DNA from 2 places in the Streptomyces sp. NBC_01237 genome. Region 2 is predicted to be linked to the other one. Evidence: predicted binding sites of a transcription regulator. Region 2 holds the regulator's gene; the other holds the start of a gene.

Region 1 (6,935 bases), 1.9 Mb from region 2:
CGTGACGGTCCAGTCGGGTCCGTTGTCGATGTCCAGGCAGAGAGCGTCGTAACGCTCCGTGGTCGTCCGCAGGTGCGCGACGAGGTCCGTGTGCAGGATCTCGGTCCGTGCGTCGGCCAGCGCCGCACCCGAGATCCGGTCCAGCGGCCCCCGCCGGTGCCAGTCGACGATCGCCTGCTCCCGCTCGACGACCACGATCCGGCCCCAGCGCTCCTCGGCGGCGGCCCGCGCCAGCGAGAATCCGACCCCGAGTCCGCCGATGAGGACGGCGGGAGCGGTCCGCCCCTCCGGCAGGGCCGCGAGCGCCGCGTCGATCAGCAGACGCTCGGACCGCCCGTCCGAGGTGTCCATCAGGAAACAGCCGTTGGCGATGATCTCGAAGTCCGCCCCGCGCTCGCGCAGGACGACCTCGCCGAAGGGGCCTTCGCGTCGGTCGAGCGTGACGGGGCTGGTGCTGGCGGACATGTGGTTGCTCTCCGGTATCCGGTCGTGGCGGTCGGTGTGCGGCCATCCTGGCGCGCGGGACGCGGTGAGGGCCAACCCTTTGCCGTACCGGAGCGGCCGGGCGGCCGGACCGGTACGGCAGGGTGCCGGCGTACCGGAGCGGCCGGCCCGGTACGTCAGGGCCGTTCCGGGCGTGGGCCGCACAGGGTGAAGAGGGCGACCCCGGCCACGTACGCGGACAGCGCCATCGCCCACGCGGCGGCCTGCTCCCCCGGCTGCATCGGCCAGGCCCAGAAGGACGCGGCCCCGCCCGGGGCGCGGGGCGCCGCCAGATAGACCGCGCCGCCGTAGAGCGTCATCGGCAGCCAGCTCGTACCGGCCCCGAGCAGGGCTGCCGCTGCCACCGTCACCCCGGTCGCGCCCAGCACGTTGCGCACCGTCGCCGCGGCGCCGAACTGCTCCGGCACGGCCAGGGCGAGCGCCCCGGCGGCCAGCACGGTCAGGGCCAGCAGATGCCCCAGCCGGCGCGGCCACCACCGGCGGGCGGCCGTACGGTCCAGCTCGTCGCTGTGCGAGAACAGGCTGGTACCGATGGCGGCGGAGGCGAACAACGGGGCGAACACCGTCACCGCGGCGCGGGCGGTGGGGTCGGAGCCGGGCCCGTGCACCGGCCCGTGGGCGGCCCACGCGGCGATGAGGGCGAGCCCGGCCACCGCCGCGACGGTGGCCGGGAAGGCGCGGGAACGGAGGTAGAGGGTGGGCAGGCGCGGGAGGTGCGCGGGCAGGCCGCCCGGGGCGGTCGCGGGCGGGGTGGCGCGAGGCGCGCGAGAAGGCGCCCGGCGGCGTGCGGAACGGGGCTCGGGGGCGGTCACAGCGCCGGCACCTCCTGCGGATCGCAGCTGCCGCGCGAGGCCAGGAAGCGCCCGAGCCAGACCTTGCGTTCGGCGTCCGGCATGGCGGTGAGCCGTGCCGGATGCGGGGGATCGGGGAATGCCTCGTCCCGGTCCGCCAGATAGCCGGCCACCGCGTCGTCGGTCTCCCACATCCGCCGGGCGCCCGCCGGGTCGTTCTGCTCCAGGGAGGCCGGGCAGTCGCGGGCGGTCAGCTGCCACACGGTCTGGGCGGCGTAGTCCACGGGGTCGGGAAACTCGTTCCGTACGACACTCCAGCCCCGGGTGAGGGACGGCAGGGCCGATTCGTCCGCGCCGGGGCGCACGGCGGGGTCCACGTAACGCACCGGCGCTCCCGGAACGCCCTCCAGCCGGGACAGCATCCCGGACAGCGCCTCGGACGCCCGGGGCAGCAGCGGGCCGTCCAGCCCGCCCACGCAGATCTGCGGGACGGTGTCGCCGCAGACCAGCCGGGCGGCCACCGGATCGTCCCGGAACAGCCCCTCCCCGGTGCCCACGATCAGCGGCGCCACCGAGGCCGCCACGGCGAGCGGCACCAGAGCGAGGTACCGGCGCCGGGCCGCGTATCCGAGCACCGGCGCGAGCGCGAGGCCGCCCACCCAGAGCACCATGACGGGGGCGAACCACCAGACGGGTACGGTCCCGTGCAGCTCGAACTGCTGGGCGGGATTCAGGAACCGGGCGTCGGACGACAGATAGGACGGGGCGCCCAGGCCGACGTACCCGGCCGCCGCGAGCACCGGCGCGGTCAGCCGCCACCGGCACACCCGCCCCACCACGAAGCCCACGAAGGTCAGGGACACCAGCGCGCAGAGGTCGGTGACGGCGACCGCGGCCGACGGGCCGCCCGCCCCGGTGTACGGCCAGGTCGCCGCGGACACCCCGGCCAGCGCGACGAGATAGCCGACGGCCGCCCACAGCGCGACGGGCAGGGCCGCCATCATCAGCTGAGCCGGCTGGCCGCGGGGCACCGACAGCCAGAGCCCGGCGGTCCGGCGCCGGTGCTCGCGGCCGCCCTGCCAGCAGCCCGCGGCAGCGGCGAGCGGCCCCGCGATCAGCGTGGCGGCCGAGTGCAGCAGCCCCTGGGTCTCACCCCAGCTCCCCTGCCACTCGTCCGCCTTGTTCACCATCGGGACCAGGACGGCCAGGGCGACGACGGGTCCCGTCCACGGGACGGAGCCGCGCCGCAGCTCGGCGCGGAGCACGGACCGGGCGGCGTGCGGAGCGGGCCGCGGCGCGGGTGAGGGGGCCGCACCGGTGGGCTCCGGCGGGCTCATGGTGTCCGTCATGCGGCCGCCACCTCCGTACGGTGGGCGCGCAGGGCGGCGGTGTAGCCACGCTCGATGGGGTTGCCGCCGAGCCCGTCCGGCTCGCCGCCCAGCTCGATGAGCTGCGCGGTCGTGCCCCGGTAGGCGATCCGGCCGGTCTCGATCAGCGTCACATCGGTGCAGGCGGCGGCGACGTCCTCGACCAGATGCGTGGACACGATCACGGTGGACGTCTCTCCCAGCTCCCGCAGCAGCGCCCGGAACTCGACCCGCTGTTCCGGGTCCAGCCCGGCGGTCGGCTCGTCGAGCAGCAGCAGCGCCGGTTCGTTGACGATGGCCTGGGCGATACCGACGCGCCGGATCATGCCCCCGGACAGCGTCTTCACCTTCGTGTCGATCCGGTCCGCCAGACCCACGCGTTCCACGGCGCGTTCCACGGCCGACGCCACCCGCGCCCCGTCCATCTCCTTGAGCCAGGCCACATAGGCGATGAACTCGCGGACCGTGAAGCCGGGGTAGTGGCCGAACTCCTGCGGCAGATATCCGAGCCTGCGCCGCACCGCCGACCTGCCGCGGTGGTCCGACGCCGCGCCCACCTCGTCGCCGAGCAGTTCCACCCGGCCTTCGGCGGGGGCCGCCACGGTCGCCAGGACCCGGATCAGCGAGGTCTTGCCCGCGCCGTTCGGCCCGAGCAGGCCGTGCACACCCGGCGCGAAGTCCAGGTCGACGGCGTCCAGCACTGCCTTCCTGCGGTGCCGGACGGTCAGTCCGGTGACCTTTACGCTCACGACGTCTCCAGATGGTCGAAGGATCTACGGCGTACGGCGATCAGCGCCGCGCATACGAGGGCGGCGGCCGCCCAGCAGCCCTGGATGCCCGGCCCCGCGAAGTACGGGGCTGCCCCGGCCACCAGCGCGGCGCCCCCCGGCGCCGCGCTGATGGTGGGCAGGACGACCGCGGCGGCCCAGCCCGCCGCGACGGCCGAGGCGCCCGCGCGGCAGCCGATGTACGAGCCGAGGGCGAGCGCCGCGAGGGTCATCGCCAGCCCGGGCAGCAGCCACGCCGCGGCACCGGGCCCGCCCGCGGAGGCGGGCAGCAGCGCACCGGCGCAGGTCAGCGCCGGAATGCTCACCCCGAGCACGGCCGCGGACCTGGTCAGCAGCAGCCCCACCCCGCCGGACGGGGTCGAGGCGGCGATCTCGTGCAGGGGGTCGGCATGCCGTCCGTACGAGACGAGGACCCCGGCGAGCGGGAGCACCGGCGCGGTCACGAGCAGCAGTGGACGCGCCGCGGCTCCGAGCCCCGCCCCGTACGCCAGGGCCACCGCCCCCACGGCCACCAGCACGAGCGCCAGCAGCCAGGGCCCGCGCAGGGCGGGGCCCGCGGCCCAGAGGACCCGGGCGACGGCGGGGACCCGGGCGATCGGAGCGATCCGGGCGATCGGAGCGATCGGCGGCGCGGCGACCGCCTCACCGGCCCCACGCACCTCGTGGGCCCCACCGGGCTCGGCGAGTGCCGCGGTCAGCACCGCCGCCCGGACGTCGGCCAGTACCGCCGCCGCCGCGCCCCGGGCCCGGACCGCCGACGACACGCGGGCCGCGCAGGTCCCGCAGACCTCGATGTGTTCCTCCAGCGACCGGGCGGCCGTCCCGGACGCGGTGCCGTCCGCGTACCGTGCCGCCGCGTCCTGGCCCACGTGCCGGCCCGCGTTCGTGGCAGCTCGCGATGTCCTGCCGTGCCTCATGCCGTGCCTCCCAGTGGGGCGTCGTTCGGCGCCGGCCGGGCCAGGGCGGCGCGCAGTTCGCGTCTGGCCCGCATCGCGCGGGTCTTGACCGTGCCTTCGGGGATGCCGAGCAGCCGCGCGGCCTCCCGGGTCGTCAGGCCGTCGACGACCGTCGCGCGCAGCACCTCGCCCAGCTCGGGCGGGATCCGGTCGAGCGCGTCGCCCACGTCCCCGTACTCCAGTCCGGCCAGCACCCGTTCCTCGGTGGAGGGCACGGTGGTGCTCCACCCCGTGTCTGCGGGCCGGTCCAGCCGGGCGGCGGCCCGCTGGGCGTCGACGAGCCGACGGGCGGCGATCACCCACAGCCAGCCGCCCGCCGGGCCGCCCCGGTGCGTTCCGGCGGACCGCCAGACGGCCACGAAGGTGTCCTGAAGCACCTCCCGCACGGTCTCGGCGTCCGGGCACCGGCGGCTCAGCCGGGCGTGGAGCCAGCCGGAGTGCCGGTCGTACAGCGTGCCCAGGGCCACCGCGTCCCCCCGCGCGACCGCCCGCAGCAGCGCCGCGTCCTCGTCCCTCCCGTCCGCACGGTGCCCGTCGTCCTCGTCGATCCCGTCGTCCCGGTGTCCCGGGCCCTCCCCCGCAGGGCGCAACAGCCTCACACCCTCCCTATCGACGGCCGGACCGTATCCGGTTCATGGAAGGCGGGAGGCTCCTCGGGTGTTGCACCCGGTACGGAGGCACGGGAAGTGCTGAGGCAGGGCGGCGCGCGGGCAGCGGCAGCGGCCGATCGCTCAGAGCGAACACCGGCTGGGGAACAATTGGCCGCTCAGGTGCATTGAGTCCACATAGCTCAACTTGCCTGCCGAAGGGGAGATCATGACTACGGAGTCCAAGGCGTTCACAACGATCGACCTGCCCGTGCTGCCGCTCGACGACGAAGTCGTACTGCCCGGAATGGTGGTGCCGCTGGATCTGTCGGACGCGGAGGTGCGGGCCGCCGTCGAGGCCGCTCAGGCCGCCGCGCGTCCGGGCGACGGCAAGCCCGAGGTGCTGCTGGTGCCGAGGATCGACGGGACGTACACGGGGACCGGCGTCCTCGGCACCGTCGAGCAGGTCGGCCGTCTGTCGGACGGCGACCCGGGCGCGCTCATCCGGGCCCGTGACCGGGTGCGGATCGGGGCCGGGACGAGTGGTCCCGGCGGAGCGCTGTGGGTGGAGGGCACCCGGATCGACGTGGTCGTGCCCGACCCGCTGCCCGGCTCCGCGGCGGAGCTCGTCAAGGAGTACAAGGCGCTCGCCACCAGCTGGCTGAAGAAGCGCGGGGCCTGGCAGGTCGTGGACCGGGTCCAGCAGATCGAGGACATCTCCGCGCTGGCGGACAATTCCGGCTACTCGCCCTTCCTGGCCACCGCGCAGAAGGTCCAGCTGCTGGAGACGACGGACGCGGTCGCCCGGCTGAAGCTCGCCATCCAGTGGCTCGGTGAGCACCTCGCCGAGCAGGACGTGGCCGAGTCCATCGCCAAGGACGTCCAGGAGGGCGTCGACAAGCAGCAGCGCGAATTCCTGCTGCGGCGTCAGCTCGACGCCGTGCGCAAGGAGCTCTCCGAGCTCAACGGCGACCCGGAGGACGAGTCCGACGACTACCGGGCCCGTGTCGAGGCCGCCGACCTTCCCGGGCACGTCCGCGAGGCCGCGCTCAAGGAGGTCGACAAGCTGGAGCGATCCTCCGACCAGAGCCCGGAGGGTTCCTGGATCCGGACCTGGCTGGACACCGTTCTCGAACTTCCCTGGACCGAGCGCACCGAGGACGCCTACGACATCCGCGGCGCGCGGGAGATCCTGGACGCCGAGCACGCCGGCCTGGCGGACGTGAAGGAACGGATCACCGAGTACCTCGCGGTGCGCAAGCGGCGTGCCGACCGGGGGCTCGGAGTGGTCGGCGGGCGGCGCGGCGGTGCCGTGCTCGCGCTCGTGGGCCCTCCCGGCGTCGGCAAGACCTCGCTCGGTGAGTCCGTCGCGCACGCCATGGGCCGCAAGTTCGTCCGCGTCGCGCTCGGCGGTGTCCGGGACGAGGCGGAGATCCGGGGCCACCGGCGTACCTACGTGGGCGCGCTCCCCGGACGCATCGTGCGGGCCATCAAGGAGGCCGGCTCGATGAACCCGGTCGTCCTGCTCGACGAGATCGACAAGGTCGGCTCCGACTTCCGGGGCGACCCGGCCGCCGCCCTCCTCGAAGTCCTGGACCCGGCCCAGAACCACACCTTCCGCGATCACTACCTGGAGGTCGAACTCGACCTCAGCGACGTGGTGTTCCTGGCCACGGCCAATGTGCTGGAAGCCATCCCGGAGGCGCTGCTGGACCGGATGGAGCTGGTCCGGCTCGACGGCTACACCGAGGACGAGAAGGTCGTCATCGCCCGTGACCACCTGCTCCCGCGCCAGCTGGAGCGGGCCGGTCTGGAGAAGGACGAGGTCGGCCTCGACGAGTCCGCGCTGCGCAGGCTGGCGGGCGAGTACACCCGTGAAGCGGGCGTACGGAACCTGGAACGCGCCGTCGCCCGGCTGCTCCGCAAGGTCGCGGCCCAGCAC
Region 2 (6,935 bases):
GCGTCCACGTGCGCTCTCTCCTCCTTGCGGTGGTGCTTCTCGGGTCCGGCGGGGACCGGGCAGCGCCCGGCCGCTATTGACTGAGTCAACGTGTACAAAGTTGAGTCTATTCCACTCAAGCCTGAAGACGTACCCCGGCCCGTGTCGCACTTCGGCCTGAAGCCGTACCCCGGCGTGTGCCACCCTTCGGCCGAGGACACATATGCGCGCCCGGCACCGCCGGTCCCGGCTCCGGTCCGTCCCCGGCCGCCCCGGCGCTGTTCCGTTCCGGGCCCTGATCCGAGTGAACCTTTCACCACCCCGGCCCGCCACCGCAGCACGCCCCCTCGGGCGCCTACGCTTCGGGCATGCCCGACGTACGCGATCCCAGCCCCGAGTACCTGGCCTTCTGGCGCGAGCGCCATCTGTGCACCCTGACGACGCTCCGCCCGAACGGCACCCCGCACGTGGTGCCCGTCGGCGTGACCTACGACCCCGGGGCGGGGCTCGCCCGCGTCATCACCAACAAGAACAGCCGCAAGGTCGCCAACATCCTGGCCGCGGGCCCGGACGGGGCACGGGTCGCCGTCTGCCAGACGCACCGCGCCCGCTGGGCGACGCTGGAGGGCCGCGCGACGATCCGCATGGACCAGGACAGCGTCGACGACGCGGTACGCCGCTACACGGAGCGCTACGAGCGCACGCCGAAGCCCAGCGCCGACCGGGTCGTCATCGAGATCGCCCTGGACCGGGCGCTCGGCAGGGCCTGAGCCAGCCCGCGGCGGAACAGCACAACGGCGCCACCGTGTTCAGGTCACGGTGGCGCCGCTGTGTGGGGGAAGCGCCTGAGCGATATGGAACGACGGGGGAATCGCTCAGGCACTGCGGGGGGTGGCGGAGATGGCTTCTGTTTCGAACAGCTCATGATCACGCTGGTCGAGATTGACGAAAATCATGCCGTACCTCACGGCACAGCGGACCGGCTGCGGGGCACCGCGGGGCCGACGGAGACAGCGATAGGCGCGGACGCCCTCGTCCTCCTCCATCACCACGACGATCGGCTCTCCGAACAGGGTGACCATCAACGAATCGCCACGGTGGGGGAGTGCCGTGAGCAGATCGATGAAATGCCACCCTGAGCGGTAGGCCGTGGCCATTTCCCGCCGGAAGGTGCGGTCGTCCGGGGGGATCATGCCTGCGCCGTCGCTCGTGGCGCGATGTCCCACACCAGGTCGGGCGGTGCCACGTCCCGGGCCTGCGCCGGCTTCGATCCGACCGGCGCCACGTCCCACACCAGGTCCGGCGGGGGCAGGGCCCGGACGTACGAGGCCTTCGCCCCGGTCGGCGCGATGTCCCACACCAGATCCGGCGGGGGTGCGGCCTGCGTCTGCGCGCCTGCCGTGTCGGTGGGCGCACTGTCCCAGACCAGGTCCTGGATACTGATCGCTCCGATCGCCAGCCCAGCGGAGAAGGCCGCGGCAAGCGCCGAGCGAAGCATTTTGCTACCCATAGTCGGCTTCGTCCTCACTTCCAAGGTTTCCTCTCCCCCGCATGACAAGACGATGGCTCATTCAGGCACGTCAATGCCACAGGATCGATGCATCATGTTCCTGTAGTTTCATGTTCCTGGGGGGTGGAGAATTGACAATAAACAGCACAAATACGACACATCCCCACTCTGTCACCGCCCTGTGCGAGGAGGGGATACGGCTCTACGCCAGCGCGCTGAGCGTGGGCAAGATCGCCCGCTCCGAAGTGGCGGCCGCGCCCTGTCTGCTGGAGTTCGCCCTGCTTCATCCGGATCCGGCCGACGACGCCTGGCTCCGGCCGGTACCGCCGTCCGCCGCGCTGACGCAGCGGCTCCATCCGATCGAGCGGGAGATCCAGGCCCGCAGACAGCTCTCCGTCGAGCTGACCGACACCTTCGAACCGTTCATGGCCATCAGCGCCCAGACACCCACCACGCACGCGATCACGGTGCTTGAGGGAATCGACCGGATCAACGCCTCCATCGAGCTCGCCATGGCCGAGTGCCGGTCGGAGGTCCTGACCATCCAGCCGGGCGGCGGCCGCAGCGAGGGCACCCTCAACATCGCCGTGGAGCGCGGGAACATGCTCGCCGAACGCGGCGTCGGCATGCGCTCGCTCTACCAGCACACCATCCGCCACAGCCACGGCACCCTGACGTACGCGGACCGCATGACAGCGGGCAAGGTCGAAATCCGCACCCTCGAAGAGCTCATCGAACGGCTGATGATCTTCGACCACACCGTCGCCTTCATCCCCGCCACGGACGACCGCCGAGTGGCGCTCGAACTGCGCCACCCCGGGCTCGTGCAGTACCTGGCCAAGGTCTTCGAGCAGCTGTGGAGCCGCGCCGCGCCGCTGCGGGAGGAAGTCAAGTACGAACCGACGCCCAAGGGCATCAGCGGGGTCCAGCGCTCCATCGCGCAACTGCTCGTCGAGGGCCATGTGGACGACTCCATCGCCCGGCGTCTGGGCATGAACGTCCGGACCTGCCGGGCGCACGTCGCCAAGCTCTCCGCCGCCCTGGGCAGCAGCAGCCGGGCCCAGCTCGGCTATCTGATCGCCCGGTCGGGAATCCTCGACCAGGACTCCTGAACGCCCCGGAGCGCGCCGCAGGGCCCGCCTCCCGGAAGTGGACTCCCGGGTGACGGGCCCTGCGGTTCACGCACGAGCTCCGGAGCGACGCCTCGCGGCGCCACCCGCATCAGTCCTTCGGCTTCTTCGGCCGCCAGACCACCAGCGCGCTGGTGTGCTGCACGTCCTGGTACGGCACCAGATCACGGCGGTACGAGGCATGCACCTGCGCCTCGCGCTGCTGCATGGCGACCGCCGCGCCGTCCACCGCCGCCGAGAGCTCGGCGACGCGCTGCTGGAGGGCGGCGACCTGGTTCTCCAGCTCGATGATGCGTTTGATGCCGGCCAGGTTGATGCCCTCGTCCTGCGACAGCTGCTGCACGGTGCGCAGCAGCTCGATGTCGCGGGCCGAGTAGCGCCTGCCGCGCCCGGCCGTGCGGTCCGGGGAGACGAGGCCGAGACGGTCGTACTGACGCAGCGTCTGCGGGTGGAGGCCCGAGAGCTGGGCCGCGATCGAGATCACGTACACAGGTGATTCATCGGTCAGCCGATACGGATTACGTCGACGGCCGTCCATCTCAAGCTCCCTTCGCAGCCTGGAACAGCTCCGCCCGCGGGTCCTGGTCCGCGGTCGCCTTCCGGTAGGTCTCCAGCGCGTCCCTGGCCTCCTGCGGGAGGTCCGTGGGCACATCCACCTCGACGGTGACCAGCAGGTCGCCGCGAGTGCCGTCCTTGCGTACCGCGCCCTTTCCGCGGGCCCGCATCGTACGCCCGTTGGGGGTGCCGGCCGGAAGCTTCAGGGTGACCGCGGGTCCGCCGAGCGTGGGGACCTTGACCTCGCCGCCGAGCGCCGCCTCCGTGAAGGTGACGGGCACGGTGACGGTGAGGTTGTCGCCCTTGCGGCCGAAGACCGGGTGGGCGTCGACATGGACGACGACATAGAGGTCGCCGGCCGGACCGCCGCGCTCCCCCGGGCTGCCCTTGCCGCGCAGCCGGATCCGCTGGCCGTCCAGGACGCCCGCGGGAATCCTGACCTGCATGGTGCGGGCCGACTTCGCCCGGCCGCTGCCCTTGCAGACCTCGCAGGGGTCCTGGGCGATGAGGCCCCGGCCCTTGCAGTCCACACAGGGGTCGGTGAGCGAGAAGCCGCCGCCGCTGCCGCGCGAGACCTGGCCGGTGCCGACGCAGGTCGGGCAGACCCTCGGGGTGCCGTTCTTGTCGCCGGTGCCCGAACACGCCTTGCAGGGCGCCTGGCTGGACATCCGCAGCGGGACCGTGGCCCCGTCGACCGCCTCGGTGAAGCTGAGCGTCACCTCGGACTCGATGTCCTGGCCGCGGCGCGGCTGCACACGCGTGCCCGTACCGCCGCGGTTGAACAGGCCGCCGAAGACGTCGCCCAGACCGCCACCGCCGCCGAACCCGCCCGCGCCACCGGGCTGGCCGCCCCGCTGGGCGCCGCCGAAGAGGTCGCCCAGGTCGAAGTTGCCTCCCGCGCCACCGGGACCGGCGCGGAAGCCACCGTTGCCGAAGAGGGCGCGCGCCTCGTCGTACTCCTTGCGCTTCTTGGTGTCACCGAGGACGTCGTTCGCCTCGGAGATCTCCTTGAAGCGCGACTCCGCCTTGGCGTCGCCCTTGTTGGCGTCCGGGTGGAACTCGCGGGCGAGCTTGCGGTACGCCTTCTTGATCTCGGCGTCGGTGGCGTCCTTGGGGACGCCGAGGACCTTGTAGTAGTCCTTCTCGACGAAGTCCTTCGTGCTCATCGACGTCCCTCCTTCCGGACGATCGGCCGAGCGACCGGCCTGTTGGCCGGTCGCTGGGCCGGGCGGTGAGCACCGGGATGGTCGGACGGGATGTCAGACCTCCTCGGTGCCACCGCTCTCCTCGTCATCTGCCTTCTCTTCCTTCGCCGCCGCCGGCGTGGCACCCGGCTGCGGCTCGGCGACGGCCACCCGCGCGGGGCGGATGGTGCGCTCGCCGATGCGATACCCAGGCTGCAGGATCGCCACGCAGGTCGTCTCCGTGACGTCCGGCGCATAGCTGTGCATCAGGGCCTCGTGGATCGTCGGGTCGAAGGGCTCGCCCTCCTTGCCGAACTGCTGGAGGCCCAGCTTCGCGACGGTCGTCTCCAGCGATTCGGCCACCGACTTGAAGCCGCCGACCAGCTCGCCGTGCTCCCGCGCGCGGCCGACGTCGTCGAGCACGGGCAGCAGCTCGGACAGGAGGTTCGCCGAGGCGATCTCCTTGACCGTGACCCGGTCCCGCTCCACGCGGCGGCGGTAGTTCTGGTATTCGGCCTGGAGCCGCTGGAGGTCGGCCGTGCGCTCCGCGAGCGCGGTGCGGACCTGGTCCAGCTGAGCCGTCAGACCTGCTGTCTGGTTATCGTCCCCGGCCGGGGCCGCCGCCTCCTCCTCGGAGGGAGCGGCGGCCTTCGGCTCGGCGTCGTCGGAGGTGGCGCCGGAGGGGACGTCGGGCTTCTCGTCGAAGCCCGGAGTCTCCTCGGTCACGCCGCACCGCCCTTGGTGTCCTTCTCGTCGTCCACGATCTCCGCGTCGACGACATCGTCATCGGCCTTGGCCCCGTCGCCCGGCACGTCCGCGCCCGGCGTCGCGCCGGCCTCGGCGTTGGCGTACATCGCCTGGCCCAGCTTCTGGGAGACGGCCGCGACCTTCTCGGTGGCGGTACGGATCTCGGCGGTGTCCTCGCCCTTGAGCTTCTCCTTCAGCTCACCGAGCGCGGTCTCCACCTCCGTCTTCACATCGGCGGGAACCTTGTCCTCGTTGTCCTTGAGGAACTTCTCCGTCTGGTAGACGAGCTGCTCGCCCTGGTTGCGGGACTCGGCGGCCTCACGACGACGGTGGTCCTCGTCGGCGTACTGCTCGGCCTCTTCACGCATCCGGTTGACCTCGTCCTTCGGCAGCGAGGAGCCACCGGTGACGGTCATCTTCTGCTCCTTGCCGGTGCCGAGGTCCTTGGCAGCGACGTGCATGATGCCGTTGGCGTCGATGTCGAAGGCGACCTCGATCTGCGGCACACCACGCGGGGCCGGCGGCAGACCGGTCAGCTCGAACATTCCGAGCTTCTTGTTGTACGCCGCGATCTCGCGCTCGCCCTGGTAGACCTGGATCTGCACGGACGGCTGGTTGTCCTCGGCCGTCGTGAAGATCTCGGAGCGCTTGGTCGGGATGGTCGTGTTGCGCTCGATGAGCTTCGTCATGATGCCGCCCTTGGTCTCGATACCGAGAGACAGCGGGGTGACGTCGAGCAGCAGGACGTCCTTGACCTCACCCTTGAGGACACCGGCCTGGAGCGAGGCGCCGATGGCGACGACCTCGTCCGGGTTCACACCCTTGTTGGCCTCCTGGCCACCGGTCAGCTCCTTGACGAGCTCGGCGACGGCCGGCATACGGGTCGAGCCACCGACGAGAACGACGTGGTCGATCTCGGAGAGCGCGATGCCCGCGTCCTTGATGACGTTGTGGAACGGGTTCTTGCACCGGTCCAGAAGGTCGGCGGTGAGCTGCTGGAACTGGGCGCGCGTGAGCTTCTCGTCCAGGTGCAGCGGGCCCTCGGCGGACGCCGTGATGTAGGGCAGGTTGATCGTGGTCTCGGTCGAGGACGAGAGCTCGATCTTCGCCTTCTCCGCGGCCTCGCGGAGACGCTGGAGAGCCATCTTGTCCTTGGACAGGTCCACGCCGTGCCCGTTGGCGAACTGCTTCACCAGGTAGTCGACGACGCGCTGGTCCCAGTCGTCACCACCGAGGTGGTTGTCACCGTTGGTGGCCTTCACCTCGACGACGCCGTCACCGATCTCCAGGAGCGACACGTCGAAGGTGCCGCCACCGAGGTCGAAGACGAGGATCGTCTGGTCGTCCTTGTCGAGCCCGTACGCCAGAGCGGCGGCCGTCGGCTCGTTGACGATGCGCAGGACGTTCAGGCCCGCGATCTCGCCGGCCTCCTTCGTCGCCTGGCGCTCGGAGTCGTTGAAGTACGCCGGGACGGTGATGACCGCGTCGGTCACCTTCTCGCCCAGGTAGGACTCCGCGTCCCGCTTGAGCTTCTGCAGGATGAAGGCGCTCATCTGCTGCGGGTTGAAGCTCTTGCCGTCCAGGTCGATCTTCCAGTCAGTGCCCATGTGGCGCTTGACCGAGCGGATGGTCCTGTCGACGTTCGTGACTGCCTGGCGCTTGGCGACCTCGCCGACGAGCACCTCGCCGTTCTTGGCGAAGGCGACGACGGACGGCGTGGTCCTGGCGCCTTCGGCGTTGGTGATGACGGTGGGCTCGCCGCCTTCGAGAACGCTGACGACGGAATTAGTCGTGCCCAGGTCGATGCCGACCGCACGTGCCATTTCGATT

The links. The regulator HspR, encoded in region 2, represses chaperone genes until heat shock. The targets are predictions, from matches to a motif close to TTGAGNNNNNNNNNCTCAA.
Region 1: a site for HspR is predicted at 5,182-5,200, ahead of lon (endopeptidase La). Genes of this name have one in related genera too.

The regions. Positions count from the first base shown of each region.
Region 1 covers NZ_CP108508.1:6,146,619-6,153,553, forward strand. Annotated here, with positions in the region: gene OG251_RS27530 (spermidine synthase) at 1-465, opposite strand, end outside; gene OG251_RS27535 (hypothetical protein) at 621-1,208, opposite strand; gene OG251_RS27540 (hypothetical protein) at 1,313-2,644, opposite strand; gene OG251_RS27545 (ABC transporter ATP-binding protein) at 2,641-3,411, opposite strand; gene OG251_RS27550 (zf-HC2 domain-containing protein) at 3,408-4,367, opposite strand; gene OG251_RS27555 (RNA polymerase sigma factor) at 4,364-5,005, opposite strand; gene lon (endopeptidase La) at 5,223-6,935, shown strand, end outside.
Region 2 covers NZ_CP108508.1:4,225,596-4,232,530, forward strand. Annotated here, with positions in the region: gene clpB (ATP-dependent chaperone ClpB) at 1-8, opposite strand, end outside; gene OG251_RS18515 (pyridoxamine 5'-phosphate oxidase family protein) at 348-749, shown strand; gene OG251_RS18520 ((2Fe-2S)-binding protein) at 855-1,172, opposite strand; gene OG251_RS18525 (hypothetical protein) at 1,169-1,489, opposite strand; gene OG251_RS18530 (helix-turn-helix transcriptional regulator) at 1,600-2,601, shown strand; gene OG251_RS18535 (heat shock protein transcriptional repressor HspR) at 2,711-3,157, opposite strand; gene dnaJ (molecular chaperone DnaJ) at 3,159-4,340, opposite strand; gene grpE (nucleotide exchange factor GrpE) at 4,434-5,084, opposite strand; gene dnaK (molecular chaperone DnaK) at 5,081-6,928, opposite strand.